Regions from separate parts of the Lysinibacillus sp. GJ-1 genome, predicted to be linked through region 2. Evidence: riboswitches for the same ligand, from Rfam matches in the RefSeq annotation. Region 2 holds a riboswitch; each other region holds the start of a gene.

Region 1 (7,679 bases), 310 kb from region 2:
AAGCAGTCGTTAGTATTTTACAGGCCTGAATTCCAATCGCAAGAGTCGAACTGGTTGATGAACCTTCTATGAAACAAGTGAACTTGCATAGTAAAACAGCTTATGAGGAGCAACCAACGTTATTTTTAGAGTTTCATGGAAATGAAGATGGTTTAAAGCAAGACGTTGATTTTATGAAAGAAATTGTAGCAGAGCATAATTGTCAAAATATAGTTTTTGAGACTGACAATGCAGCGCGAAATCAGCTATGGGAAGCTCGCCATAATTTAGCTTACGCCTATGTCCATGGACATCCAGGAAAAAAACTGATGGTGACAGATGTTTGTTTGCCGATTTCTGAGTTAGCAGGGGCTATTGAACATGCGAGAAAAACACTGAATATGTTTGCCCTTACAGGGGGGATTGTTGGACATGTCGGTGATGGCAATTTCCATGTTCTTTTAATGATTGATATGCAGGATGCTAATGACATAGCAAAGGCGGATGAATTTAATGAATTAATTGTTATGTATGCGCTTGAACGAGGGGGAACTTGTACAGGAGAGCATGGTGTCGGTATAGGGAAACAGAAATACCAAGAGAAAGAACATGGGAAAGCACTGCTTGTGATGGAAAAGATTAAACAAGCGCTTGATCCGGATGCACTGTTGAATCCAAATAAAATATTAAAAATAAAGAAATAGGGAGTGGGAATATGAAAATATTAGAAGCGATTAGTACGATAGCTGGAAAATACTTTGCGCTATGGGTCATCTGCATAGCTGTTATTGCTTTTATCATTCCCGACCCATTTTTACTATTTGGGGGCTATATTACAATATTGCTCGGCATCGTTATGTTTGGTATGGGACTAACGTTGAAAGCGGTTGATTTCAAATTAATTTTAACGAATCCAGTGCCCGTTATTATTGGTGTTTGTGCTCAATATCTTATTATGCCGCTGACTGCTTTTTCCATTGCCTATATCATGAACTTACCCGCAGAATTAGCGGCAGGGCTTGTTCTTCTCGGTTCAGTTCCAGGGGGTACTGCTTCGAACGTCATGGTGTATTTAGCGAAGGGCAATGTCCCATTATCCATTACGATGACTTCCTTTTCAACGTTATTAGCGCCAATTGCCACACCATTCATACTTCTATTACTTGCAGGTAAATGGATGCCGGTCGATCCAATGGCAATGTTTACTTCTATTATTCAAGTGATTATTTTGCCGATTATTTTGGGGATTGTTATTCGGAAATTTGCCCCACAGATTGTAGAAAAGAGCATTAACGTCATTCCTCTTATCTCAGTAGTGGCTATTATCATTATTGTCTCTGCAGTTGTTGCTGGCAATGTTGATAGCATAGCATCGGCAGGATTTATTATTTTTACGGCAGTAATGCTTCATAATGCATTTGGACTGCTGCTTGGCTATTTAACCGCGCTACTATTAGGACTTGATGAAAGTAATCGGAGAGCGATTTCCATTGAAGTGGGGATGCAAAACTCTGGTCTTGGGGTAGCATTAGCCACTGCCCATTTTGGTCCGTTAGCTGCCTTACCGAGTGTTCTTGGTGCTGTGTGGCATAATATTTCCGGTCCAATTCTTGCTACTTATTGGTCGAAAAAAACGGAAAACATTGAACATCAGCTTAGTGAAAAAATACAAGAAAGCAACGTCGAAACACAAGTATAAGAGATGGTAGACGTTATCAATATAATAAGACAAGAACGAATTCCAATTTTGCTGGAATTCGTTCTTCTTTTTGCTCGTTATAGGTATGTTACGATCGATTTCTTTTAGGATAAATCTTTTCACAAATAAATGTATTGTCAAAGGTTAGTAAAACTAATGTTTGTAGGATGTTTTTATGGCAAGCATAGCAGCAGTAGTGAGAAACGAAACTTATTCTCTTGCAATATCGTCTACAACTTGACAGAAGTGCGAAAACGGGAGTATTATACATTAGCTACCGAAAAAAAGCTATAGTGAAGTAATAATTTTCCGAAATTTATACGAACAATCTAACATTAGATTTCTATTAATAAGTAATAGGTAGGTGCAGAAATGAAAAGTCTAATAAGTAAAAAAAGTGACTTATTAAACAGTTTTTTAGGGATATATATAGTAGCTGTAGTCATGTTATGGATGAAAACATACATCACGCAAACAGCACAATTTGATTTAGGTGTAGAAGGAGCACTTCAACATTTCCTTTTACTCTTAAATCCACTAGGTTCAGCAATGCTATTTTTAGGGATTGCTTTTTTAATTAGAGGAAAGAAAAGATATACATTACTGCTTGTTATTTACACGCTGATGTCAATTCTTTTATATGCTAATGTAGTGTATTACAGATTTTTTAGTGATTTTATTACATTACCGACCATTTTCCAAACGCAAAACTTTGGCGATTTAGGTGGTAGTATTCTTTCATTATTAAAACCTTATGATATTTTGTTCTTTGTGGATGTCGTTGTCATGTTTTATTTACGATTCTCAAGCAAAGTTCCAAAAGAAACAAAATCATTTGGATATAAAAAAGCAATGACGATTATTGCTTTTGCATTAATCGTATCAGTTGTCAATTTAGGATTAGCTGAGGCTAGTCGCCCTCAACTATTAACGCGAGGGTTTGATAGAAACTATATTGTGAAATATTTAGGTATGTATAACTATACGATTTATGACTCAGTAGAAACGATGAAAGCTTCCTCACAAAGAGCGTTGGCTGATAGTAGTGATATTACCGAAGTAATTAACTATACAAAATCGAACTACGCTAATCCGAATGCAAAATATTTTGGTGCAGCAAAAGGAATGAACGTAATTTATTTACACTTAGAATCATTCCAAAACTTCCTAATCGACTATAAATTAAACGGTCAAGAAGTTACACCATTTTTAAATTCATTAGCAAAAGATAATCATACATTGTATTTCGATAATTTCTTCCATCAAACAGGTCAAGGTAAAACGTCTGATGCAGAATTTATGTTAGAAAACTCTTTATTCGGATTACCACAAGGTTCTGCCTATATTACAAAAGCACAAAATACGTATCAAGCAGCACCAAGTATTTTAAAAGATTATGGTTATACATCGGCTGTCTTCCACGGTAACAACGGAAGCTTCTGGAACCGAAATGTTATATATAAATCATTTGGATTTGATAAGTTTTATGATGCAAGTTATTATGACACAGCCTCTTCAGATAACATGGCTGAATATGGTTTGTTAGATAAACCGTTCTTTGAACAATCGCAAAGCTTTTTAAATTCTTTACCACAACCGTTTTATACTAAATTAATTACGGTAGGGAACCATTATCCATATAAAATGAATCAAGACTTAGTAACAATCGATAAAGCGAATACAGGCGATGCAAGTGTAGATAATTATTTCCAAACAGCACGCTATGCCGACGAAGCAATTGAACAAATGTTTAATCAACTAAAAGAATCAGGTTTATATGATAATTCAATGATTGTTCTTTATGGTGACCATTATGGTATTTCAGACAATCATAATGCAGCAATGGAACAAGTTTTGGGGAAAGAAATTACACCATATGAAAGTGCTAATTTACAACGTGTCCCATTATTTATTCATGTTCCAGGTATGCAAGGTGGTATCAACCATACGTATGGTGGTCAAACAGACTTGCTTCCAACACTTTTACATTTACTAGGAATTGATACGCAAAACTTTATTCAATTCGGTTCAGACTTATTATCAGATGAGCATAATGAAATTGTGCCATTTAGAAATGGCGATTTTGTGAGTCCAGAGATTTATTCAATTAATGAAAAATTTTATGATAATAAAACTGGATTACTACTAGATGATAGTCAACTAGAGGCAGCACAAGCTATTAAAAAAGAAGTAGATTTTAAATTAGGCTTATCTGACAAAGTAGTGAATGGTGATTTACTGCGATTTTATAAACCAACAGGTTATACGCCAGTAGATCCTTCAAAGTACAATTACAACAAAGATGACAGTATAGAAGCTAAATAATAATTAGTAGGCAGTTCAAGATGATGAGTTTGATATCACGAAGTTTATGATATTGTACCGTTAGCTAGGACTGCCTTTTCGCTTTTTAACACGAGCTGCTAGTGCATAGTATTTCCTGATTTTAGAAGTTAGAAATCTAATTAAAGTAGGAACTGTATGAAGATAAATAACAAAAGCTAGGTTATACTATAATAATGACTTTATTGCTGAAACTAGCATTACGGTGTTAAGGACGATTCGTTTTTAGAAGTAGAAGCAATGAAGTTTTAGGGGATAAGTGAATAACCGAATATCCTATAATGAGAGGGTTTGAAGTAAAATATGACGAATAATTTTTGGCGGGATTTACCGCGACCATTTTTTGTACTTGCTCCAATGGAAGATGTGACGGATGTTGTGTTTCGTCATGTCGTAAGTAAAGCAGGTAGACCAGATGTATTTTTTACCGAGTTTACAAATTCAGATAGCTATTGTCATCCAGAGGGTCAGAAAAGTGTGCGAGGACGTTTGCTTTTTACTGAAGATGAACAGCCTATGGTTGCTCATATATGGGGAGATAATCCTGAATATTTTAGACAAATGAGTATTGGTATGGCGGAGCTTGGTTTTAAAGGTGTTGATATTAATATGGGCTGTCCTGTACCGAATGTGGCTTCACGAGGCAAGGGAAGCGGTCTTATTTTACGTCCTGATGTTGCTGCGGAACTTATTCAAGCAGCGAAAGCGGGTGGACTGCCTGTCAGTGTGAAAACAAGACTTGGCTTCACAGAAGTGGATGAGTGGCAGGAATGGCTTACACATATTTTAAAACAAGATATCGCCAACTTATCAATCCATCTGCGTACGAGAAAAGAAATGAGCCAAGTAGAAGCACACTGGGAGCTAATTCCGGAAATTAAAAAATTACGAGATCAAATTGCGCCAAATACGCTATTAACAATCAATGGAGACATCCCTGACCGTGCAACAGGTATGAAGCTAGTTGAACAATATGGTGTGGATGGCGTGATGATTGGACGAGGTATTTTTAAAAACCCATTTGCTTTTGAAAAAGAGCCAAAGGAACATAGTAGTAAAGAATATCTTGATCTTTTAAGATTACAGCTTGATCTTCAAGATCAATATGCTGAGGAGCTACCACGCTCAGTTACTGCGCTGCATCGCTTTTTCAAAATCTATGTTAAAGGATTCCGCGGGGCAAGTGAATTAAGAAATCAGTTAATGAATACAAAGACAACGGATGAAGTACGCGAATTGCTCAATCAATTTGAATAGGTGCCAGTCACTCAAACAATTCTAAATTGTTTGAGTGACTGGCACGTACTACATTCTTACTACGTAGTATCTTAATATTACTTATATTTACCTAATATTCTTTAGATAATACTACTAGTGTCGACAAAAATTGACATGTAATTTATAATGTAAAATTGTAATAATGTTAGTATTATTTTAAGAAAATGAAAAGGCAAACTTACTGAAAGGTAAGGACGCAAAGCTACGAGTCTAAAATCCTATTGGGATTATGATAGTCGGGTTGCCAAAATAATAAACGATTATTTGGCTATCCTTAATTTTTATAATAAGGGTAGTTTTTATTTTCCTAAAAGGAGACAAATTAAAGAACTATAGCGTTAATAAAGTCTTGTTAGTATAGGATAGTAAAAAAACTATATGAAAAAGGAGATTAAAAATGTTAGTCGTTGATAAACCGAAATATAATATGGCGATTTATGAAGCAAAAAAAGAAGTACACGTTCAAGTTCATGGGTTTATTAAAACAGAGCTTGTAGAGGAATATATAAAAGATTTGGAAGAGACTGTGGCGAAAGTACCAAAAAAATCCTATACCTTTGTAGTTGATGCAACGTATCAATCACCTGTTCCATCTAAAGTTTCAGCGGAACTAGGGCAAACATTAATGTTTTACGCATCACTTGGCTTCAAAGATATCTATATTGTCAATCCAGCCTCTAAAATTGCCTATGTGCAAGTGAGAAATGCTTTAGAGGGAGTGAATTTCCCAGGAACAGTAGTTGACAATGTATCACAATTAGCAACACGATAGTTTTTAAATCACTAGAAGCATATTTGGAGGAATTTATGATGCCAACATTACAAGATGTATATACATATGAAATCATTACAAAAGACCAACCAGACTTAATTGAAAAAGCGGCAACATGTTTAGCAAAAACATTTGTTGGAGTAGATGTAGCCGGTAAATGGGTGCAAGAACCGATAATCGGGTACTCCTTAAAATTACCTTATGATGATTTCTACCAATTCACGAAAGAATACATTGAAGACAATGTGCATCAAGGATACTGTGTTGTTGCGCTCGATGCAGAGCGTAATGTAGTAGGCGCTTTAGTTGGAGATACAAACGCACTGGAAATACATGAAGGTCCTATTTTTAGTGGCACGTTTTCTGATATGAATATAGTGATGGATGTATTAGAGGATATCGATGTTCGTTTCTTAAATGACTATAAACAACGTTATGGAAAAGAAATGGAAGATAATGAAGTGCTGCATTTATTTTTATTAGGTGTCATCGCTGAGCACAATCGCCATGAAATTGTACAAACGTTAGGTGATATTTTAGTTCAAAAAGCATCTGAAGAAGGGTTAAGACTGGTGTTAGCTGAAGCAACAAATCCGAAGTCAATGAGCTTGTTACAGAAGTATCATGGATTTGAAAAGTATGTAAATGTTGAAGGGGATTTCATTGTTCATAAATACGAAAGCAATGAGCATTTAAACGATATCCCAGCGACTGTAGCTGATGGAATTTATATTATTGTAAAAGAGTTATAAAACATCATAGGTAGAGAGAATAGGAGATTTTTATATCATGGATGCTATTATGCTAGTGATTATAGTATTTTTATTATGCACGTCCTTGTATTTTGCTTACCGATATTTTTCGCTTAAACGTCAGGCTGATAGTCAGAGTGAAGTGACAAACGGGGCAGAGGAATTATCTGCAAGTCAATTAAAAGAGCAATTTCATCTATACGAAAAAAATATAAATGAAAAAGGTCAAAATCTTGTTGAACATGGAGAGTATGCAGCGGAGAAGGCTGATATCGTTAGAGCAGCCATTGATGAGGTAGGAAAAGGGTTAAAAAAACAATTAGTAGCTACTGAGGAAAGTTCAACTTCGATTGAAGACATCACAGTGGCTATCGAAGAACTGTCTATAAGATCAAACCAAATTTCAGAACAATCGAATACGACGTTAGAATTGACGCAAGAAGGTAACGAAAAGCTCAAAGATTCGATGGTGAAAATGGAGCAATTTGATCAAACGATTAATACAACTTTTGATGCAATCAATATTCTTGGAGAAAAATCACATGAGATTGGCAAGATTGTCAAAGTAATTACAGGGATTTCAGAGCAAATCAATTTATTAGCATTGAACGCAGCTATTGAAGCAGCTCGTGCAGGTGAACATGGAAAAGGGTTTGCTGTCGTTGCGGATGAAGTTCGTAAATTAGCAGAACAATCGCAACAGTCCGCTGCTGAAGTATCGAATATCGTAAAAAATATTCAAGAAGAGACGGATCGAGTGGTTACATCCATGAAGCAAGGAACGGAAGAGTTTGCACAAACGAATACTACCATTTTAGAAATTGGTACGATGTTCGAAAGAATTGTAGAAACGACA
Region 2 (7,679 bases):
TTAAAGTAGGTTGACTCGAGTCTTTACCGAACTTAGCATCAGCCCAAATCGTATGGTCTGAAGAATTGCCACTATCATTGGCATCTGTTGTAATGAGCTTTACTTCCTTTGCTCCTGTAACAGGGATATGGATGTAGCCGTGATCTGTATTTGCTTTGAATACATCACTGGCAAATTTCTTCTCGCCATCGACCCAAACTTCAAACGTGGCAGATGAAGCTTTGCTTTTTGCCACTTGATCAATACCGATGTAACTTTCAAAGAAGGTAAAGCCTTTACCTTCTATGTTATATACGATTTCTGCGTTTGCGTGTGCACCGAGTCCTTTGGCATACGTTGCCTCAACACCTTGTCTTAATAACGTAATGGTGCCACCTGCAACAGATTTATCTTTTTGTAATGAACCCCAACCAACTTTGGCAGAGCTAGCTGTCATATCAGAAATATACTGCATATCACTTACGACATTGACAGTCATAGTTTTTGTTTCTTGGATGCCTTCATCGTTGATTTCATAGACAACTTCGTAGATTCCTTTTTTTGTCATATCTACTGTGTTCGATTTAATAACGACCGTATTCGTGATATCTTTGCCACTATAGGAAATTGCTTTAACATAATCCATAGGATTGAATGTTTGATGTAGCTTGACTGTAACCTTATCTTCAATAGATAGGGTAGGGGTAAATGCCTTTACTTCTACTGGTTGAAGTGCAGTTAATTGTTTATCATAGCCAACAACCTTGTACGTGTAATTTTTTGTACTATCGATATGTTGATCGATAAATTGTTGAGTACTTGTAAAGCCGATTAATTCATTATCTCTAAAAATTTCATAACCTAAAAAGTCATCTTGCTTTTCTTTATCAACGGATAAATAGAGCGTATTTGTTTTGGTAGCTTGGTTGGATGCCAATGTTACGTTTACTGCTTTTCCTTTCAAACCATTCCCTTTATAGTCGACCGCACTATTATTTAAATACCATATTTTTTTATCTGGTTTTGGATACTTACTTGTTTTTGCTCTTGTTTCGTCCGTTACGACAAAGCCATGACGAGCAAAGTGTTCACTTAAATCTAAACCGAGCGCTTCAGAAGAAAACTCGACTAAATATTGTTGTTTAGAACGTTCGCCATCTGTTAGCGTGACATTTTTTTCGCGGTAAAGAGCGTTTAATTTTCCCCAATAGCCAGGGCTATACATTTCAAGTTGCCAGTAAACGGCTAGTTTTTCAAACAAACCTTGATCGTTATAATCTTTTGTGTTTTCTTTCAATACGTTTTTATAAACGTTCGCTTCATATGGAATGCGTCCATCGATTTTCCCGTAAAGTGCTGACATATGCTGTGGAAGCATATTGTTTGTTACTTCGCCGATTGTTCGTACACCTATATCCATACGATGACCGATTTCATGGATAAGCCCCCATGAACCGCCTTTTTCTTCTATCGGAACTAAAATATCAGCCACAACATCATCCAGTGTGCCAATATGATCGCCAGCTGCATACATGTACGCATAAGGCTGTGCAAGTCGTACGTTTTCTCTTATTAATTTTGGATCATGTTTTTCACTGCGCCCATCTAAACCGTAATACTTAAATAATTCGTCCATAAGGCGATTATACGATTCAATGGTTTGGAGCGGGCTATAGCCATTTTCTATATAGGTTTTGTAAGCACCTGTTGCAGTACCTGTCCAAAATAAATGGTCACCAACGACTTCTACAATATCAAGCACTTTGCGATCTTCAACATTTGGATGTTTCGCTATATCTTCATCAATTTTTTTCTTATAGTTGATTAAAAATTGTTTGAACTCCTCTACGTTTGTAGACTTTGTTGCAAATGGAATTCTCTCAACACCTTCGAATCTTAAGGTCGGTGCTTTACCTTGCTGTTCCGCTGTATAAGGATTTTCAATATAGATTGTGCCACCAGGTGTAACGGCCTTCTTATTATAAGAAGTTTTAGGGATGGCAGGAACAGTGATGACGTTTTTACCGACTTTTAAGCTGACACCTTGTCGCCAACTATTCCAAGCACCTTCTTGTTGTGAAAATGCCAAGCGTGGTAACGGACCAGTTGTTGATGCGTCAACGTAAACGGTAATTTGATCACCCGGTTGGGCAGCAAGGCCAGTTGGTTGTAAATTGTTACCGAAGCCGAATTTCAATTGTTGATTGGCATGTTTGACCATATCCCCGTGTTGCTCGGCTACTATAATTCTTCCTTCTGTAACCACTTCACCGTTCATTATTTTTTTAGCTAATTCGATATTGTCTTTATAAGTAGCATATAGTGGATGTGTTTTCGCTTCTTCTTCTAATGCGTTCATATGTTCGATGCTGTTGAATGCAGGGGAAACTGTATTCATCGTTCCGTCAGTAAATAACTGCGCCATTTTATCGTCTAATGCATCTTCTTTATAGAAGGCTAATTCACAAAGTGTTGCCCAATTTTGATTGGATTTAGTGAATTTAAATTTCACCCGTTTAAATGTCGTCGGTGCAAATTTTGCCTCTACTAATCCTGCGACCATGTTATGTTTACCTGTTGAGACAAGTTCATAGGTTTCGCCTTTTGACGTTTGGGAAGCGTAAATTTCAAATTCCTCGGCAAAGCCTTTACGGTCAGAAGGTCTTGCTCCATAAATAATACGATTTAATGTAACAGGTTCTATAAATTCAACTTCTACTTCATTTGAGAATGTAGCTGTGTTGCTTTTATTTGTTTCCCAATATGTATGAACATCGCCATCGATGGCATTTTTGATAACGGCGCTCGCATAGTGTCCGCCATTGTTGGTAATTTCTTTAATGTTTGCCTTATCCATTCTAAATAACTTTGAATACGCTTCGTTGGCATAATGGCTAAATGACGAAGTTAGTGCAGTTGTCGCTGTAATTTTTTCATTGCTTAGCAGTGCTTTCGCATTGTCAATATCTTCTTTGAATTGTACGTAGAAGGGGTGGCCTTGGGTTTCGACCTCTAATTGATTGATAGCATCTATGGTGTTGAATTTGTCACTTACAGCGCTCATTGTATTATCTGTAAAGAGTGTCGCCATTTTGTCAGAGACAGAATCTTCTTTATAAAATTGAAACTCGGATGCACTTGCCCAATCTTGGTTTGCTTTCGTAAAAACAAATTTTAGTCGTTTAAATTCTGTAGGGTTGAATTGGATTTCGACGATATCTCCAGTAGAACCTGTATATTGTCCTGATGAAACGAGTGTAAAATCATCGCCTGTATCTGTAGTGGAGCTATAAATTTCAAACTGCTGTGCAAAACCTTTTCCTTTTGTAGAAGATTGACGAGCTGCATAGACAATTCGATTTAATGTAGATGCTTCATGGAACTGAATGATCACTTCATTAGTGAAGGAGGTACTATTGGGTTTCCCTGTTTCCCAATGGCTGTTTATATCACCATCAATCGCTTTATCTATAGTAGAACTTCCATATTTTCCGCCGTTGTTCGTAATCGATTGAATGTTTGCTTTCGCTATTTTAAATACGTCATCGTATGCTTTTAAAATATCTGTTCCGTACAATTCAAATTTTTTCACCGAAGCGATGGAATAATTAGTACGAGCTTCGGCTGAAGTTTTAACTATATCTCCACTTGGATTTTCAGTGGCTAAAACATTCATTGGACCACCGACTAAATTTAAAGCAAGGGCAGATACTGTTACAATCTTTACTACTTTCATCTAAATTCCTCCTTAAGCATTTTTCTTACAGAGTACATAAAAAAGCTACTCAAAAAAGAGTAGCTTTATTTTAAATAAGGCAATCATAAAAAATCCCACATTATAATAAATAGCACTAAAAAATGCCTTTCGTAAATTATATTAATATATAATTATCAGTGGGTTGTGTGTTACGTCCTTACTAAACAAAAAGTAGTATGTACTCTTCGGCAACTGGCAGACATAGTTATTAAAAACCTTAGTCCCTATAGCTTTGCGTCCCTAAATTTCTTTAGGTTTGCCTATTCAATTTTCTACAATAAAGAATAGCATAAGGAAAATCATTGCCAAAGTACAATTTGCACTATATTTTACCACCTATAATTCGGGTAAAATGGCGAGGTTTTTTTTATTGGGCGAAAAATAATGTCATTTAATGGTGGTTCATTTGTTATGTGTAAAAGACTTTAGTAAGAGAAAAATGGTTTATCTGTAAACTACTTATGTCATGGGTACTGATATTGAAAATATTTACAATAGGTGAAATAATAGATTTGATACTATTTAATGAAAGGAAATGGTCTACATGTTATATAAATTAAATAAGTCCTCCTGGGATTATGAAAAGGTAAAAAGAGTGAGTCTTGATGCGATTGGTTGGAAAGAGAAGGATTTAGAAAGGTTAGTATCTAAACATCTGCAAGATTTTATTTCTAGCAAAGATTTAATGACAATATTTAACGAGCGTCCAAGACAAGAAGAACCCGATATTTTAGCAGTTGATAAAGATGGCGATTTATATATATTTGAATTGAAAAGATGGGGTTCAAATCAAGAGAATTTGCTACAAGTATTGAGATATGGTCAATTATTCGGTAATAGTAGTTACGATGAGCTCAATGAAAAATACCTCAAATATAGCCAAGGCAATATATCGTTAATGGATGCCCATAAGCAGTATTTTGATAAAGATGCAAGTAATCAAATTACCCAAGAGATGTTTAATAATAAGCAACATTTCATTGTTATGACAAATGGCTTAGACCAACAAACGGTAGAAGCAATTATTTATTGGAAGAAGAACGGTTTGACTATTGATGCCATTGTCTACTGGATATTTGAAGTGAATGGTGAACATTATATTGAATTTAATATGTATTCGCCAATTGAAAGTTATTTAGAATATGAGAGTAGCGCCTACGTTTTAAACACGAATCATAACAATAATCCACTAACGACAGATGAAATGTTAACTGGAATGAAAGCAGCGGCTTATCATAAAGGATGGCAAGAAAAAATAGAAAAGATTCAAAAGGGCGATATCGTATTCCTTTATAAAAGCGGCGCTGGCATTGTAGGATACGGAAAAGGTTCCGGTAAATATAACAAGCAAGATTATAATGGCTATGCTAATGCAGAGACAAATACACCTTTACAAGATTTTTGTATATTAAAACGTCCATTAAGTGCTTCTGAAATGAAAGCTATTTGTGGACAAGGTTTTAACTTTAGACAAACGATGTTCTCAATTAGTGAAGAAAATGCCAATAAATTAATGCGAGTAATTCAAAAACATTACTTGTAACATTTTAGGAGCGATATTCTAGCCGTTTAGCGTTACCGCGGTTAACGAGCTTCCATCACCATTTACACAATCTTCTACGTCATTATGCGTAGGAGGTTTTTTATTTTTGTTTGAATAGCAAGCGGCAGCGATATTGAACTGTAATGTTTAGTTCATCTTCCGTTCATTTTCAGTTCATGTTGTGTTCATGTTGACTCTATATTCTAAGAATGTAAAAAGAAATAGGAGGGGTTTAAAATGAACCTAGCTTTAAAAGAAATGAAGAAAAATAAAGTGCGATTTGTGATTTTAGGTTCGATTGTTTTTCTGGTGAGTTTATTAACCTTTATTATTTCGGGTTTGGCAAATGGATTATCGCAAGACAATGCTGCGCTTATTAAAGATTTGCCAGCGGGGCAGTTTTACATGAATGAAGATGCAGATGAAACATATAATCTGTCTAGAATAGATAGCAGTACCCAAGATGAAATTTTAAGCAAACAAAAAGATGCTGTTGCCTTTTCTATTCAAATGGGCTTTATCAATGATAAGGCAGGAAAGCAACAAAGCGTGGCATTTGTAACAGCTACCGATTCGCCGTTATTTGCAAATGTTAAACATGAAGAAATTATTTTAGATAGCTCATTAAAGGATAAAGGTATACAGATAGGCGATACAGTAACGAACAATCAGTTTAGTGGCAAGTTTATTGTAAAAGATTTTGTTGAACAAAAGAAATATAGTCATGCGCCAGTTGCCTATATTAGTATGGAAGATTACCAAGAAATTTATCGAGTTAAAGAAATGCAATTAGTGTTTACACCAGATGGGGATGCCTCACAAGCGTATACAGGATTACAAGCTTTTTCAAAAAGTGATTTTTTAAATACGATACCGAGTTATAGCGCAGAACAAATGTCTCTTAATATGATTGTCTGGTTTTTAGTTGTCATTAGTGGCATGCTGTTTGCAATCTTTTTCTATATGATGAACGTTCAGAAGATTGGCTTATACGGTATTTTAAAAGCAATTGGTTTAAAAACAAGTAAGTTATTCAAAATGATTTGGACACAAATGATTGTGATTACTGTGATTTCTCTGCTGCTATCTATTACACTAAGTCAAGTTTTTAATCAGTTTGCACCACAAGGAATGCCATTTAGTTTAAGTTTTGCTACAATAACGCAATTGTCGATTGTATTCCTTATTATTGGATTTATCGGGGCTACCATTTCAGGGATCCAAATTAAAAAAATTCAACCATTACAAGCGATACAACAAGGAGAGGTCTAATATGACACAATTTACAATGGAGAATGTTAGAAAAACGTTTACAAATGGTGAAGTGCAGGAAGAAATATTAAAAGGCATTAACCTGACCCTGAAGGAAGGTGAAGTAACAGCATTAGTGGGAGCTTCAGGTTCTGGTAAAAGTACTTTGCTAACGATTGCAGCAGGTTTGCAACCTACAACCGATGGGCAGGTAATCTTTGAAGGGAAAAACATGACGACATTAAGTGCAGATCAAGTTCGACAAGTACGGGCAAGTAAATTTGGCTTTGTCTTTCAATTTGCACATTTAGTTCCGTTTCTTACAGTAGAAGAACAGCTCCTGCTGATGTTGGAAGTATCTGAAACGCCATTAAAGAAACACGAGCAGCAAAGAGAGGTAGAGCGTATTTTAAAATTAGTAGGGATGGATCATCGCAAAAATGCCTATCCTTCTTCATTATCAGGTGGGGAAAAGCAACGAGTTGCGATTGCCCGAGCGATTATTCATAAACCGAAAGTGCTCTTTGCAGATGAGCCAACAGCAAGTCTCGATTCGAAACGGTCGAAGGACGTAATGGAGTTAATTCGAAATCTTACTAAAACATTAAATATCACGATGTTAATGGTTACACATGATGAAGAAATGCTTATGTATACAGACCAAGTCATTAAAATGAATGACGGTAAAATTTTGCAAAATGTAAATTAAAAAAATGCGCAGAAAGTGTTAGATTGATTAGCTTCAATCGAACACTTTTTTGCTGCGCCGTTGTTGTCCGCTACGGCGGTGCTTTCCTTTCGCGACCGTCGCTAACGCGCAGAATGCTCGCGTCTTATATCGTGTGCTGTTCTGAGCTAGAGTCATCGCCTTCGCTCCCAACTACTAGTGAACACTTCTAATTTTTTATTTTTGCAAAAGCATTAATGGCTAAGTTCGTATAATAAAAAATTTATGAACATCTTTCCTCTGTCTCTTATTTTGCAGTAAGCGTTAATCCTGAGAAGTCAATTCGAATACTTTACTGAATCGGAACTAATATTTCGCATAAATGATTATCAATCATTTGCGACGTATATCTTTCAATTATTGGTTCTTGTCTCATGATTAGCTGATGTTGCTCGATTTCTGAAAAGACAGTGCTCCAAAAT
Region 3 (7,679 bases), 500 kb from region 2:
TAATCTCCTTCAATTCGTTTAACTAAAAGGGTTCCCGCTGTTTGAATACCATAACCGCCCGCCTTATCATAAGGGTCTCCAGATGCTACATAAACTTCTATAAGCTCCTGTGATAAAGTATGGAATACAACTGCTGTTTCTTCTACAAATGTTGTTTCTATACCATTCGGCTCAATGATGGCAACTGCTGTCATCACCGTATGACGCTTGCCTGATAAACGAGATAAGTGTGAAATAGCTTCCTCCCGTGTTTTTGGCTTATGCAGTAACGCATTGTTAAAAACGACGATTGTATCTGCGCCAATAATCGTTGCTGCTGGCACTTTCTTAGCTACATCTCGTGTTTTTAGCAGTGCCACACCTGTTACATAATCCTGCATAGTTGTTGCTTTTACACTTGTCTCTTCTACATCACTTGTTACAATATCAAACGGAAGGTCCAACATAGCAAGCAGTTCCTTTCGTCGTGGTGATGCAGAAGCAAGTACTAATTTATGATTTGTTTCAAACATGATTTCACCATTCCTCCTTCTCTCTATCATAACGGAGAATACGGTTTTTGAAAATTTTCAAAAAATCAAGATAACACTCATATAGCTAACTATTCGACTTAGAATTTCGTTTGAAGACAAGCATTTTTGGACTTATAATGTGCAAAAATTTGGAGACGCACGATACTTAAATCACTAGAAATAGAGGTTGCTGCCTTGCCAATACTTTGCCAATCAGCAGGAAGAGTGGAATCCTTCGTTGCCTCTTTAAAATTTAATTTTGTCGTATTTTTATCAGCTAATACTTTTATCACTTCAGCAATTGTCGCCTCCTTGCAACTTTCACCACTAACACTAAACACTTTTTTAAATGTTGGTGGGTCCTTTAAAAACACTAACTCACTTTCTTCGTTCACTATACTTGTCCATACATAAAACTTGCCCTCTACTTCTACAATTGCACTTTCTTGCAATGACGGATGTTCAGAGACAAATGCACTTGCACTTGCATAATTAGAAAATACGCCCGCTTGACTTGCAAAAAACATAGTTGAGTTTGCAGTACCGCTTGTTGTCGGAATTGTTGCGGAGTCTGCCTCTGTTTCAGTTTCGTTTTTCGCTACTTCACTTTCCTTTTTTAAAGAAAATTGGGTACTAGCTTGGAGAACACCTAAAAAAACTGCAACACCAAAAAGCCCGACAATACCACCAATTAGCATTGCACGCACTACTTGTTTTCTCACTACATGACTAACTATTTTCATACCTTCATCACCTCTTCCTTCAACTATCAAAACGAACATAAAAAAGACGACACTGTTATCAGCTGTTATTTCATATAAGTATATGTTAGAGAGTATGCTTAAATGCTAATTTAATGCATTACCATTAATAGAAATTGGTGAGGTTCTACATTATATTTTTTACCTTGTTATATAAAGTGTTTGCCTACGCCTCACTAGAGTGTGATTGTTGGCATGAACTTACATAAGTGATAAAAAAATAAAAAAGTCAACCCATTAGTGAGTTGACTTTACCTTTCTAATTAAACCTATAATTTTCATTGCTTACTAAATTTCAAAATAGTTAAATCAAAGACGTTAAAGATAAACTTTATTGTGACAAATCCAGCTAAGTTTAAAATGATAATATACGTAGAAAAATAAATTATACTTTTAACATCACTTATTACAGGCGGGTTGACAAACGCAATAGCAATCACAAAAGCCAAAATAAAAATAAAAAAATTACTATTTAAAAATTTCATAAGTAACCCCTCCGCATTTAAAATTTATTAGAGCCATCCATTTGTTTCACAAAAATCTGTAAAAAATCTAAGATTTTGCACCCTGCACCCTTTAATAATACGTTAGATCAACTATAACCGCACTTGCTGTTGGTGCTAAATACGTTGCAATAAAGTTTAAAATCGCAAGGATTGATGACTATCTTCCTTCTTACAATGATTAAGTAACTTGTGTCCTTTACCGTGTCAGGCACAAGCTACTTAATCCAATGTTACTTACAGCCACTGGTTACATAAATTGCATGGCGATTTTGTAACATACTGAAAGCAATTGACAAGCCGTTGCTCAAGTAACTATCCTTATCCTTCTAGCAATCCCCTATCTAAATCGCACGCAGGAGTGGAAAAACAGTTGTCACTCCCTATGTCCGCTTCCGTCAAGCAAGCTACCGCGCACTTCTGTTAATAAATATAAAGAGCCGGTTACGATTGTTCTACACTTCTTCTCTGATTGCTGTTGTAAAAATGGAATTGTATTTTGCAAAATTGCTTTTTGCGGGGCATAACATAATGCCAACATATCTTGTGCTGACATCGCACGCGGATTATCAAAATCAACAAAATAAAATGTCTCACTAATTTGCTCTAAGTACTGCAAAACTGCTTTTACATCCTTATCACCTAATATGCCGACAACAAAGGTAATAGACTCATTAGGAAACGCTTGGCGAACCGTTTCTACCAATTTTTCTGCACTAGCTGGATTATGCGCACCATCAAAAATAATATATGGCAACACCTCTTCAAATCGTCCTAAAATACTTGCCATTTCAATACCTTGGCGTATACTTGCCACGTTGATTGCTACATTTAGCGCAGTCGCAACTTCTAAAAATGCAGTAATGGCTAATGCCATATTATTCGCTTGATGAGGTCCTTTCATATGACGTGTAAGATTTGTGATATGTAAGTCCATAGTATCGTTTTTATAGTTCTCATAGTCATGCATCCGCACAATATGGAATTGATTGTTCAGCTCTAGAACAGGTGCTTGCTTTGCATTAGCTTCTCTCTCAATAATGTTCTTTGCTTCACAAGGTAAATCCCCGATTACAACTGGTCGATGCTGTTTAATAATCCCTGCTTTATGCTGCGCAATGCTTTCAATAGTCGGACCTAAAAATTTTGTATGCTCTAGCGCTATACTCGGAATAATCGAGACAATAGGTTGCACTACATTCGTACTATCTAGTAAGCCCCCCATACCCGCTTCGATTAATGCAATATCGACATCACAATGGACAAAATGCAAAAACGCTGCGACAGTTAAAAGTTCGAAATCCGTTAGTTTACCGCTAAGCCCCGCATTCTTCATTTGATGAAAAACGCGATCCATCTCTAGTGCTGAAATAGGTTGTTGCATTACTTGAATTTGGTCATGCACATTCAAAATGCATGGAGACATGAACTTGCCTACTTTTAAGCCATGTTCCTGCGCAATTGACTCTAAAAATGTTAATGTTGAGCCTTTGCCATTCGTGCCTGCAAGGTGCACAATTTGCAATGTTCTTTCAGGATTCCCTACAAGTGCCAATGCTTCTTCAATCGCTGTAAGCCCTGGCTTAATTACATCATCACTAGTTAAAGCCCATTTTTTCTTATAATCATCAAACTGAGGAATCATTGTGCTCCCTCCTGTATCCATTGGCGAACTTCAGCTATAAAATACAGCGAACCTGTAATCACAACAATATCTTGTTGGTCCTTATGTTGTATGACTTCACTTACTATATATTTCCAATTTTTGTTATATCGTTTGTCTTGATGCGTTGATAACATCGCTAACTGTTCAGCTGGCATGGCATTGGGTAGTCCAATTTGTGTAAAAGATATAGAAGTTGCTACTGCATCCATTAACGCAATACTATTGGCATGGTCTTTATCAGAAAGAGCTGCATAAATAAATCGATAGCGTTGAATTGGATAGACCTTCTGTAATGTTCGAATCAATGCGGCAGTTCCTTCTGAGTTATGAGCACCATCTAATACAATATTATTAGGGAACTGTTCAAAGCGACCTGCCCACTGTGCATGTTGTAGCGCTTGGCGCATTGACTCTTCGGATAAATGAATAAGCCCTTTTTCACGTAATAAATCCATCGTTGTGATAGCCAGACTCGCATTAGCGATTTGATGCGCTCCTGCCATTTTTAATTGAATGTCTGTGAGGTCAAGATGCGCATTGTGATAATGAAATGATTGCATGCCCATCTCCTGCTCCTGTGCAATCACGTTAAAATCATGCCCTAGAACAAGACACCTAGCATGACGTTCTTGTGCAACCTTTTGAATCGTAGCAAGTGCTTCTTTATTTTTAACACCAACCACTACGGGTACACCTTCTTTAATAATACCTGCCTTCTCAAAAGCAATCTTCGCATATGTATCGCCTAAAAAAGCCGTATGCTCTAAAGAAATCGTTGTAATAATGGATACAAGTGGTGTTATGACATTGGTCGCATCAAGTCTTCCACCGAGCCCAGTTTCAATTAACGCAAAATCCACTTCTTCATGTGCGAAATATTGGAACATAATAAGTGTGACGACCTCAAAAAAGCTTGGATAGTCCCCATTATAATTTGCCTCAATGATTGAAGCTACGTTATTCATATACTGTAAAAATTGCTCGTCCGGAATTTGTTTTCCATTGATGGTCATACGTTCATTGACACGTGTTAAATGTGGTGAAGTAAAAGCACCAACCCGATATCCTGCATTCTCTAGCATTTCTCTCAGTACATTTACGGTGGACCCCTTGCCATTGGAACCTGCCAAATGGATGGCGCGCAACTTGTTATGCGGGTCCCCTAAACGCGCCAATACTTCACGCATCATGACTAAAGGTTCACGTTTATGATCAACCGCCTTTAATGTAAAAATAAAATCTGTACATGCTTTTATCGTAGTAAACAAAAGAAACACTCCCTTTCACTACAGTATAAAGGGTGATTGGCACACAAACAATTCTGATACAAATTTAAAAACACACAGAAAACCACTGTAGGAGTGATCATTTGTGTGTTTTTAACTATTTTTTTTCAAATAAACAACAAATTATTGTAATTGATGGATGCCTAATAGCGCTCCCATATCATCTAAAATTATTTTTGCATCATTATTTAAGAGTGGCATAACATCCGATCTTTGCACTAGTTCTAACGAATTTTTTAATGTTCTTTTCAGCATCGAAATATCAAAATTTGAACAATACTCATTAATCTTATTTATCACTAGTAAATCTGTACGTGTTAATGAAATCTTCGTATCTTTTTGTCCCTTATTATCCGCTAAAATATGCTTAATAAGAACCCGTCCACTTGCATTTAATAGTCGATAATATTTAGCCTCCGATAACTTTAAAAGATTTGCTTCTATAATTCCCCTAGCGCTCACAAAATCTAAATCATCACAAGCTTTGTTTACTTTCACTACAATTGTTCCAATATTTCCTGACATAATAAACCTCCGTTATTCTTGCATTCAAAGTAAAAGACCATTCTACTCAACATAGAATGGCCATAAAATCAAATAAAAATTTCATTTAATGGTAACCAGGCGATCATAGTTTGAAAAATACTCATTTCTCTTCACCTTAGACCCTAGGCTTTGCGTCCTACCCTTTCGGATAGTTTGCCTTTATCTATTATACTAACTAAAATAGATAATACTATATATTTTTTCCTAACTCAATACATAACTTTTGATGCATAAAAAGAAAAACAGCAAATGACTATTTCGCCATCTGCTGTTTCTTCAAATCACTATGCTATTACATGTTTTTTAATTCTTCTAAACGTTTTAATACCACTGCATGTTTCTCTTCATAATCCGCTAATTTTTCGCGTTCGGCATTTACTAATGCTTCTGGAGCCTTTGAAACAAATTTTTCATTGGACAGCTTACCAGTGACAAGCTTCACTTCTTTCGCCCACTTTTCTAGTTCTTTTTCTAGACGAGCGATTTCTTCTTCTAGATTGATAAGACCTACAAGCGGTAAGAATAGCTCTGCTCCCGTTACTACTGCCGTCATTGATTGACTCGGAGCCTCTAAGCCTTCACCAATTGTTAACGGCTCAGGATTACAGAATTTTTCTAAGTAGGCTTTATTCGCTTCAAGAGTAGCAACTGTTGCACTATCTTTAGCAGAAATGAACAACGGTACTTTTTTGCTCATAGGTGTGTTAACTTCCGCACGAATATTACGCACCGAACGTATAATATCCATAAGGAGCTTCATATTGTCTGCTTCTTCAGCAAAGTGAAGATCCGTACGCACAGTATGCTGCCACTGTAATTGACTCACCTTCATGAGGTAAATGTTGCCAAATTTCTTCTGTGATGAATGGCATAAACGGATGTAATAGACGCATTGTTTGGTCTAATACGTAAGCTAGTATAGATCGAGTTGTTTTCTTAGCAGCCTCATCTTCACCATTCAGCGGTAGTTTCGCCATTTCAATATACCAAGAACAGAAATCATCCCAAATGAAATTATATAGTTCACGACCTACTTCACCAAACTCATAACGTTCTGCTAATGAAGTCACACGTTCAATTGTTTCATTCAAGCGCGTTAAAATCCATTTATCGGCTACTGATTTTTCACCAGTTAAGTCGATTTCATCATATGTCATTCCATCCATGTTCATAAGTGCGAAACGGGAAGCATTCCAAATTTTATTAGCAAAGTTCCAAACAGATTCTACTTTTTCCGTTGTATATCGTAAATCTTGGCCTGGAGATGAACCTGTTGCTAAGAAATAACGCAGTGAATCCGCTCCGTATTTCTCAATAACATCCATTGGGTCCACACCATTACCAAGTGATTTACTCATCTTACGTCCTTCGCCATCACGTACCAATCCGTGGATTAATACATCTTTGAATGGGCGTTGTCCAGTAAATTCAATACCTTGGAAAATCATACGAGATACCCAGAAGAAAATAATATCGTATCCTGTTACAAGCGTACTTGTTGGATAGTAACGTTGATATTCTTCATTTGCCTCGTCATACCAACCCATTGTAGAAAATGGCTATAGTGCTGATGAGAACCATGTATCTAACACATCTTCATCCTGTGTCCAATTTTCTGCGTCTGCAGGCGCTTCTTTACCTACGTAAATTTCACCTGTTTCATTGTGATACCATGCAGGAATTTGGTGTCCCCACCATAATTGGCGAGAGATACACCAGTCACGGATATTTTCCATCCAACGAGAATATGTGTTTTCAAAACGTGATGGAACGAAGTGAACTTTACCTTCCTCGTCTTTTTGCAGTTCTAAAGAGGCATCTGCAAGTGGTTGCATTTTAACGAACCATTGTGCGGAAAGATAAGGTTCTACAACTGCACCAGAACGTTCAGAATGTCCTACAGAGTGCATATGCTCTTCAATATTGATTAGGACACCTGCTTCTTGTAAATCGGCAACAATTTGCTTACGGCATTCAAAACGATCCATACCATTGTATTTACCCGCAAGTTCATTCATTGTGCCATCTTCGTTCATTACCAGAATACGTTCTAAGTTATGACGATTACCAACTTCAAAGTCGTTCGGGTCATGAGCTGGTGTCATTTTTACTACACCTGTACCGAATTCCATATCAACGTAATCATCTGCTACGATAGGAATTTCACGGCCCACGATTGGTAAAATAACCGTTTTACCGATTAAATGTTGGTAACGCTCATCTTTCGGGTGAACTGCTACACCAGAGTCCCCAAGCATTGTTTCAGGACGTGTCGTTGCAACTTCCACATAGCCAGAACCATCTGCTAATGGGTACTTCATATGATAGAATGCACCTTGTACATCCTGATAGATAACTTCAATATCCGATAAGGCTGTTTTTGCTGCTGGGTCCCAGTTAATGAT
Region 4 (7,679 bases), 300 kb from region 2:
AAGGAAAAAGCTATCCGAATGTCTTCGTGATAGCTTTTTTTATTAGGCTAGATGACATCTAGTATAGGATTATTGCCAATGTCGGATAGGTACTCGCTCTAATTCATAGTGCTTGATAATAATACTGACCTTTTGATACCATTGTTCACACAACGCCATTGCTTCGATATACGTATCATCTTCTATTGAAATGCCATCCTCTTGTTCTAAAAAGATATACTCTATAATTGGTTCGCTTAGATTGTCTACCACCATTTTTAAAGCTAAGTGGAACACTTCCTGTTCCTCACATGCTTCTTCCTCAATCTCCGCTTCTTCTACTAAAACATGATGGTCCCCCGCTAGTAAAGAGTCACTAAACAAACCATTACTAGTTCTTGCCACAATATGACCGTCCTCTACAATCGCTACCTCATAAATTTCATTAAAACGGACTTCTTTCTTTACTACTTCTGCTTCCCAATCTTCTTTAACTGCCAGTATAAGTGTTTTGGATTGCTCATTCAGTAATAATGCATGTAAAGCATCACTTGCAATGATGCCATGGGTATGAGGGATATTCTTTAACTCTTCTTCACTTGCACTTTTACGCTCCGCCATTATTCTAAAAGTATGATATTTCCATTTAATAAAACGTATTACGCCAATGATGACTAAGGTTATGCCAATTAAAAAGTACAATTTTTTTATGAATTCAGCATCCATTGCCATTGCTAAAAACAAATATATCGTACCTAACAATACTAGAAAGATTGTTTTCATTATTATCCCACTTTCAACAAAATAATAGATAGGGAAAATACATCTCTATAGTAGAAATCTTATTCAGCTATCTCTCTTTTCATGCTTCATTTTTGGATAATAAAAAAACACGAAACACTGGTATCCTCAAGTGTTTCGTGTTGTTGAACAAGTCTTTTTAAGCTAACACAGAGCTTATTGTTGTTTCACTAGCTCGTCCTTACTGCCTACATTATCTAATGTTTTATCTTTTTCAATTTTATGCATATCTAGCACATGTTGTGAAGGTGGCACAAGCAAACTGACAATCACTATCGTTATACCTGAAATGACTACTCCAGAGAAAACAGGTGCCTGCCATAATTCGTTTATTAAACCTATAAAGCCTTCAGACTGTATGGATAAACTAGGTACAAAAGTTAGTGTTGTGATTATATAATAGATCAGCCCGACCGATATACTTGCCCAGACAGCTGGCGTACTGACCCGCTTCCAAAATGGACCTAAGACAATTGGCCAAAAAATCGTCACGAATATTACGTCCCAAGCTAAGTAAGCTAAATCAATTACTTTTTGAAAGCTAACAGCCAAGATTAAGCCTAATACTGCACTGCTTAAAATCACAAGTCTTGAAAATCTCAATAAATTTTTAGGATTAGGATTACGATTAATAAAGTCTAAATAAATATTCTTTGTGATAATACCAGAAGTTGCAACATAACATGCGGCAACAGTCGACATTCCCATCGCTGCCATTGCTGTTAAAAAGATTGCAGCTAAAAGAGGAGGAAAGTATCCTTGTGCAAAGGCTAGCATTAACGTTTCTGGATTTGTGCTATTAGGATAAATTGTTTTAAAGGCTTCACCTAACATGCCAGGAATCCAACTAATCGCTATAATAACGATACCAGCTATAATCATACTGCGTTGTGCTACTTTTGGACTTTTCGCGGCGGCTACCCTTTGACCTAAGTCAACAGCAGGGATATCACCAAGCGCTAATACAAGATATAACGTCCAAAATTCAGCTCCTGCCTTATTAAACAATTCACTTATATTCCACCACTCCGGATTAAACGTCACATCAGGATAATAAATAAACACAAAAATGGTAATACCTAAAATACCAGCTACTGCTAGCGCACCTTGTACGATTTCTGTGTAGGCTACAGCCCATAAACCGCCAATTACAGAATACAGTGCTGTTAACGATACAAATAATAATGCTGCTGGAACAAAATCTATTTGTAGCAATTGCTGGATAATATACGTTCCACCAACCGTTAAAGCTGCTGCATTAAAGATTCCAAAGGCGATAGCCATTACAATCCCTGTGTAAGCTCCTAACTTTTTACTACCATATCTTAAGCCATAGTAGTCTGCTAATGTCCATCCTTTTAATCTTCTAAGCGGTTTGGTCCATATAAGCGCACCAAGAATCATACAGGTCCCTAAACCACCCATCGTCGCTGATCCCTCAAAGCCGCCACTCGTATAACCAGAACCGACAGCTGCAAAAAAGAACGGAGCGGCTAATAAAGCCGCAATTAAACTTCCCGTCACAACTGAGAGAGGCATGCTCCATCCGGCTACGATTAAATCTTCTGCCGTATTAACGCGTTTATACCCCTTATAACCAATATAATAAATAAAAATTAAGTACACGCTAAAGATTAAAATATTCAACATTTTTATTGCTCCTTAGTTCTTACATTATCCGTTCATCACTACTCCACCATTAGGCGTTAAAATCTGACCTGTATAGAAATCAGCGTTGTCAGAGGCTAAAAAAAGTACACTTTTTGCGATTTCCTCAGGTTGTGCCAAGCGTTTTAATGGATACTTTGCAGATTCCTCTTCAATATAGTTCTCTCCAAATTCTTGTAGGATATCTGTGAGTGTCCCACTAGGAGCTACAGCGTTTACTAAGATGTTGGGCGCTAATTCTCTTGCCAAAGCTTTCGTAAATGCATTAATGCCGCCTTTTGCAGCTGAGTAATGCGTAAACTCTTCACAACCTAGACTACCAATATCTGAAGAAATATTAATAATCTTGCCTTTGTTTCGTTCTTTCATTCGTTTCGCTGCTTCTCGGCAATTATAAAAACATCCATAAAGATGTACTTTAATCATTCTGTCCCATTGTTCGTCTGTTAAATCTAGCACGCTAGAAGCTTGTGCAAATCCTGCATTATTTACAAGAATATCAATCTGCCCGAGATGACTATCCATGTATCGGAACATGTCCTGTACTTGATGAGAGTCTGATACATCAGCACGGTATTTATAAGCTCGTACACCTAGCTTTTCAGCCTGTGCTCGCACTTCTTCTGCTTCATGATCGTCACCAATATAGTTAATCAATACATTGGCACCTTGTTTTGCGAATGCAAGTGCAATTGCTTTTCCGATGCCCTTACTAGAACCAGTAATCAGAACATTTTTTTGTGCTAAATTATTTTCCATTTTCATCATTCTCCAATTTGAATTTTGCTACAAGTGCTTGTAATTCTTGTGCTGTTATTCCTAAAGAAGAAGAAGCCTCTTTCACTTCTTGCATCGTCGTTAATTGCTCCTGTGTCGCTTTTGACACATTAGATGAAAACTCTGATGAAAGCTCCGCTGATTGTTTAATGTTATTGACAGACGCTGCAACTTCCTCTGACGAAGCAGAAATTTGCTGAGAGGCTGCTGAAATTTCACGAATTTGACTAGCGACTTCTTCCGATGATGTAAGAATTTCTTTAAAGATTTCCCCTACTTCATCTGTATATTCCATACCTGCTTTTACATCTGCTTTTCCTTTTTCCATCACGACAATGGAAGCATTTGAATCGGATTGAATCGTACTAATTAGATTGTATATTTCTGTTGCTGATTGCGAGGATTGCTCTGCCAACCTTCTCACTTCATCTGCTACCACTGCAAAACCTTTACCATGTTCTCCTGCTCTTGCTGCTTCAATAGCTGCATTTAAAGCAAGTAAGTTAGTTTGATCCGCAATTGCTGTAATAAGACTCACAATATCGCTAATTTTATTCGTATTAACATGTAAGCCATTAATGGTTTTGCCAATTTGTTCTACTGAACCATTAATTAGCTCCATTTGGGATATAACTTGTTGCACGACTTTATCTCCACGTTCAGAAGCAAGAGATGCTGCTATAGATGATTCGGCAGCAGTATTTGCTGAGTCAGCTATTTGTTGAATACCTGTTGCTGTTTCTTCCATAGCTGCAGCAGTTTCTTCTGTCATCACCATAGATGCTTCCGCATTCTCATTTATACGTTTCATATCCTTTGCAATATCGGTAGAACTGTTAAACGACTCTCCTGCATTGACAGTTAACTGACTTGCAGCAGAAGAAACATGATTAGATGTATTTCTAATATTTAAAATAATATGTTGCAAATTGGTAACCATCGTTTGAATAGATTGCGATAAGTTCCCTATTTCATCTTTTGTAATTTCTAATTCAACTTGTTGCAATTCACCATTTGCCACTTGATTTGCAACATCGACTACTTTCTTAAGAGGTTTTAATAGTCGATCGATAATTATGTAAAGTAAAATTAGTAAAATAATCAAACCAACAACTGCAATTGCAATTTGTTTTGTCATACTTGTTTTAATGATTGTATTTATGTAATCTGCGGAATAATCAATACCTAATAAGGCGATCATTTTGCCATTATCATCTTTAATAGGGGTAAATACTGTTCTCCAAGCACCAAATTGATCTTCGAATACGTTCGTCACTTCAGACTGATTACTGTCAATTGCACGCTTAGCTGTTGCTACATGTTCATCTGCTAAATCTTCGAAAATCTCACCAGCTTCATAAACCTCATTCAAGTTGGATGTATACCCTATCGGATTAACACCTTTATCTTTCATATCCCAAATATAACTCCAGCTCATTATCCCCTGTTCTTCCTGAATCATATCTAGCTGTTTTTGGAGATTTTTAAAATCGGGATTACTTTCCCCTTTTTCAGTTAATAAATGTTTTATCTGATCACTATCGAGATTCATAGCTGTCAATATACCAACACTTTTTAACTCTTGTTCCAAATCTACATTCATTCTTTTGTTAAGCTCACTAATACTTTGCGTTGTAACGATAGAAATCAACATTAAAACAATAATTGAAACTGTAAGTAATAATTTGTTTTTCAATGAAACATTTTTTAAAAATTGCATAGATAATTCCTCCTCTTTATATTTTATAGGTCAAAAAAAAATAACCTATTTCAAAAGAAATAGGTTATTAAAGATAAAAAAATAATAAATCCCAATAACTACTAATCTTTTGCAACCCAGCCATCATAGCGTTATCTGCCTTAGACCTGTAGCTTTGCGTCTCTACCTTTCAGTAGATTTGCCCTTATTTCTCCTCAAATTAACATAATAGTAAAAAATAATCAATACAGCTTCCAAAATTACTATTTAGTCCATGCTCTTATTTTACTACTTATGTACAAACAATGAAATAATTACTATGTAAAAATATTCTTCTTTATTGTAAAAAGTCCTGACAAAAAATAAGCAGCGACAACGTAAACATACGTTATTGCTGCTTAAATTTCTGATAAACACTTACCCCTAAATGTTTATTCAATTATGCAAGTTGTGTTACGAGTAAGACAGCTGGAATAAAGGATAATGCAAAAACGCACATATACCATACAGAAGTACGGCGTAATGAAAAACGAACTTTTTTACGTTCTGCATAAAAAATGTCTAACATAACAGCAACTATTAATGGAATACTAATGCAAGAAATAGCAATTAAAATAAAATCAAAAAATATCATAAAAAGCACCCCTCTATTCATGAACATTTCTTTTCCCTTTGTGACAACTTTGTGTCAATTTCATTGTACAAAATTCCGTCACATTTATCAACTGTTCAAAGAAAATAATGGTGATTTTACAATTTATTTTTTATTGCTTTTATTGTTATTATGTACTTCATCCAATACAAACAAAGGCGGGACGCTTACTGTAGGTAAGCATCCGACCACAATTCGCTTTAACAATTTAATACTTAATCTCTATATTTATATGTTAAACCTTTTAAAAAGTTTCTCACAAAGCGATCGCCACATTCTTTGTAATTACGATGACTAGGATTTCTTAAAATCGCACCTAACTCACCTTTCGATACTGTTACGCCACCTTCATATAAAATATCAAGCATATCTTCCGTTGTTAAAGCCATTGCAATTTTCACTTTTTTCAAAAGCATATTATTTGGGCTTTCTTTCCCTGTAACCGGTGGTGTCCCTTCCTGTTGACCTTGTTTTGATTGTTGAGGGCCACGTTTAAAAGTAATTAAACCATTTAAAAATGCCTCTACCATTTTGTTATTACATTTAATGTAATTCTCTGGGATATCTTCTTCATCTTCTTTAATTTTGATAAGCATGTTTAATACATCCTCTTTAGTGTATTTCATGCCACCAAGCTTAAAAATTTCTACCATATCCGTATTTTTAATATCTAGTGCATATCGTAAACGAATCAAAATATCATTATTCGTCATAGCAAAACCTCCTTGATTTCCTTGCAAAATCTGAATTTATAAGAGCCAGGCTTTATTATAACAGAGTAAATTGTATTTTTAGCTAGCTTTGCAATTATTCCTCGCCTATAGTATGTAGATTGCACATTTCCTTGTTTTTAAATGTATGAAAATCAAACTGCCGACCATTCTAATAGCACAAGGAGGTGAGAAAAATGGCTAATAAAAATCGAAGTTCCAATAAACTTCAAGTTCCTGGTGTACAAGAAGCTGTTAATCAAATGAAATATGAAATCGCACAAGAATTCGGCGTACAACTTGGGCCAGATGCTTCTTCTCGCGCGAACGGTTCCGTAGGTGGAGAAATCACGAAACGACTTGTAGAAATGGCTGAAAAAAGACAAAAATAAATAAAAGGTGCCAGGCACTAAAACAATTCAGAATTGTTTTAGTACCTGGCACTTACTTTCTTGCCCCTTTTATCATGACGAAGATGAATACTAATAAAAGAATAAGTAATGCACCTATAATTACGTATCCGACCATACTTGTTATTCCCAAAACACTAATACTCCTTCCATACATAAAGTGGAACAAAAAATTTACCAATATAGTACCGCTATATTTCCACTTTAGTTTACCTATTTAAAATACCCTTCTACTTCTATTTCTTCAACTAAACTGCTCTATTAGTATAATAAATTTAACAACTAGAGCTTTCTATTCATTCACAGTAATTTCATTTTTTCCGATAAACACAATTTATAAACTTTTATTTTTAGATTGTGGCTCTCATTTTCAATTCCACACCTTTAGATACTACGCTTTTCCTTAAAATACAGCACACCAAACAAACCAATGATAGAGAAAAGAACTGGCACTATAAAACCATAGTAGTAGCCATCATCTACATAACCTGAAACAGATTGAAAATGATCTAATAAATAACCAAAAATAATGGGCAACAAAACGGCACTTAAAAAGCCTCCTGTATTGGCAAATCCCGAAACTACACCAGCTTCGTGTAAAGGGAATGATTGCCGTACAGCCGCAAATGTTAATGCACTTGCTCCATACCCAAAGCCGATGATAAAAAATAGTACCAACAGCAAGAAAAAAGCTGGATGTCCATTGCATATAAGAAACGTAAACCAACTAAGTAAAACAATACTATGCACGACAATATAAGGCCTTTTAATCGTATCTAGCCTGCTAGCCAGCCAACTAGTTAGAGGAGCTCCGATTAGTGCCCCAATAAGACCAACCATAATCAATTGGCTTGCATCCGAACGTGTCATTTCATATAAACTCATTCCGTATGGTACAGCCCAGGAACTGATAAATCCTACATAACCTCCTACTACACCAAAATGACAAAAAAATAGAGCCCATGCTTGGGGATTGGTAAATA

Evidence for each region. A riboswitch is a leader RNA that binds a small molecule or an ion and turns the genes downstream of it on or off. The one in region 2 is predicted to bind cyclic di-GMP.
Region 1: linked by a shared signal. The riboswitch ahead of LO754_RS20560 (hypothetical protein) and the one ahead of LO754_RS18900 (NPCBM/NEW2 domain-containing protein) in region 2 are both predicted to bind cyclic di-GMP.
Region 3: linked by a shared signal. The riboswitch ahead of LO754_RS16455 (hypothetical protein) and the one ahead of LO754_RS18900 (NPCBM/NEW2 domain-containing protein) in region 2 are both predicted to bind cyclic di-GMP.
Region 4: linked by a shared signal. The riboswitch ahead of LO754_RS20525 (methyl-accepting chemotaxis protein) and the one ahead of LO754_RS18900 (NPCBM/NEW2 domain-containing protein) in region 2 are both predicted to bind cyclic di-GMP.

Annotation. Positions count from the first base shown of each region.
Region 1 covers NZ_CP088912.1:4,116,154-4,123,832, reverse strand. Annotated here, with positions in the region: partial or broken gene LO754_RS20580 (FAD-binding oxidoreductase) at 1-683, shown strand, start outside; gene LO754_RS20575 (bile acid:sodium symporter family protein) at 695-1,678, shown strand; gene ltaS (lipoteichoic acid synthase) at 2,051-4,003, shown strand; gene LO754_RS20565 (tRNA dihydrouridine synthase) at 4,325-5,278, shown strand; cyclic di-GMP riboswitch class I at 5,461-5,548, shown strand; gene LO754_RS20560 (hypothetical protein) at 5,697-6,071, shown strand; gene LO754_RS20555 (hypothetical protein) at 6,107-6,823, shown strand; gene LO754_RS20550 (methyl-accepting chemotaxis protein) at 6,861-7,679, shown strand, end outside.
Region 2 covers NZ_CP088912.1:3,802,798-3,810,476, reverse strand. Annotated here, with positions in the region: gene LO754_RS18900 (NPCBM/NEW2 domain-containing protein) at 1-3,715, opposite strand, end outside; cyclic di-GMP riboswitch class I at 3,921-4,007, opposite strand; gene LO754_RS18895 (hypothetical protein) at 4,281-5,279, shown strand; gene LO754_RS18890 (ABC transporter permease) at 5,517-6,551, shown strand; gene LO754_RS18885 (ABC transporter ATP-binding protein) at 6,553-7,239, shown strand; gene LO754_RS18880 (AraC family transcriptional regulator) at 7,550-7,679, opposite strand, start outside.
Region 3 covers NZ_CP088912.1:3,305,408-3,313,086, forward strand. Annotated here, with positions in the region: gene LO754_RS16435 (Maf family protein) at 1-512, opposite strand, end outside; gene LO754_RS16440 (hypothetical protein) at 611-1,255, opposite strand; gene LO754_RS16445 (bifunctional folylpolyglutamate synthase/dihydrofolate synthase) at 2,153-3,421, opposite strand; gene LO754_RS16450 (bifunctional folylpolyglutamate synthase/dihydrofolate synthase) at 3,418-4,710, opposite strand; gene LO754_RS16455 (hypothetical protein) at 4,852-5,253, opposite strand; cyclic di-GMP riboswitch class I at 5,341-5,442, opposite strand; partial or broken gene LO754_RS16460 (valine--tRNA ligase) at 5,567-7,679, opposite strand, start outside.
Region 4 covers NZ_CP088912.1:4,107,516-4,115,194, forward strand. Annotated here, with positions in the region: gene LO754_RS20510 (hypothetical protein) at 70-762, opposite strand; gene LO754_RS20515 (sodium:solute symporter family protein) at 937-2,430, opposite strand; gene LO754_RS20520 (SDR family NAD(P)-dependent oxidoreductase) at 2,455-3,207, opposite strand; gene LO754_RS20525 (methyl-accepting chemotaxis protein) at 3,197-4,945, opposite strand; cyclic di-GMP riboswitch class I at 5,053-5,138, opposite strand; gene LO754_RS20530 (hypothetical protein) at 5,364-5,558, opposite strand; gene LO754_RS20535 (DUF1456 family protein) at 5,792-6,289, opposite strand; gene LO754_RS20540 (alpha/beta-type small acid-soluble spore protein) at 6,484-6,678, shown strand; gene LO754_RS20545 (MFS transporter) at 7,081-7,679, opposite strand, start outside.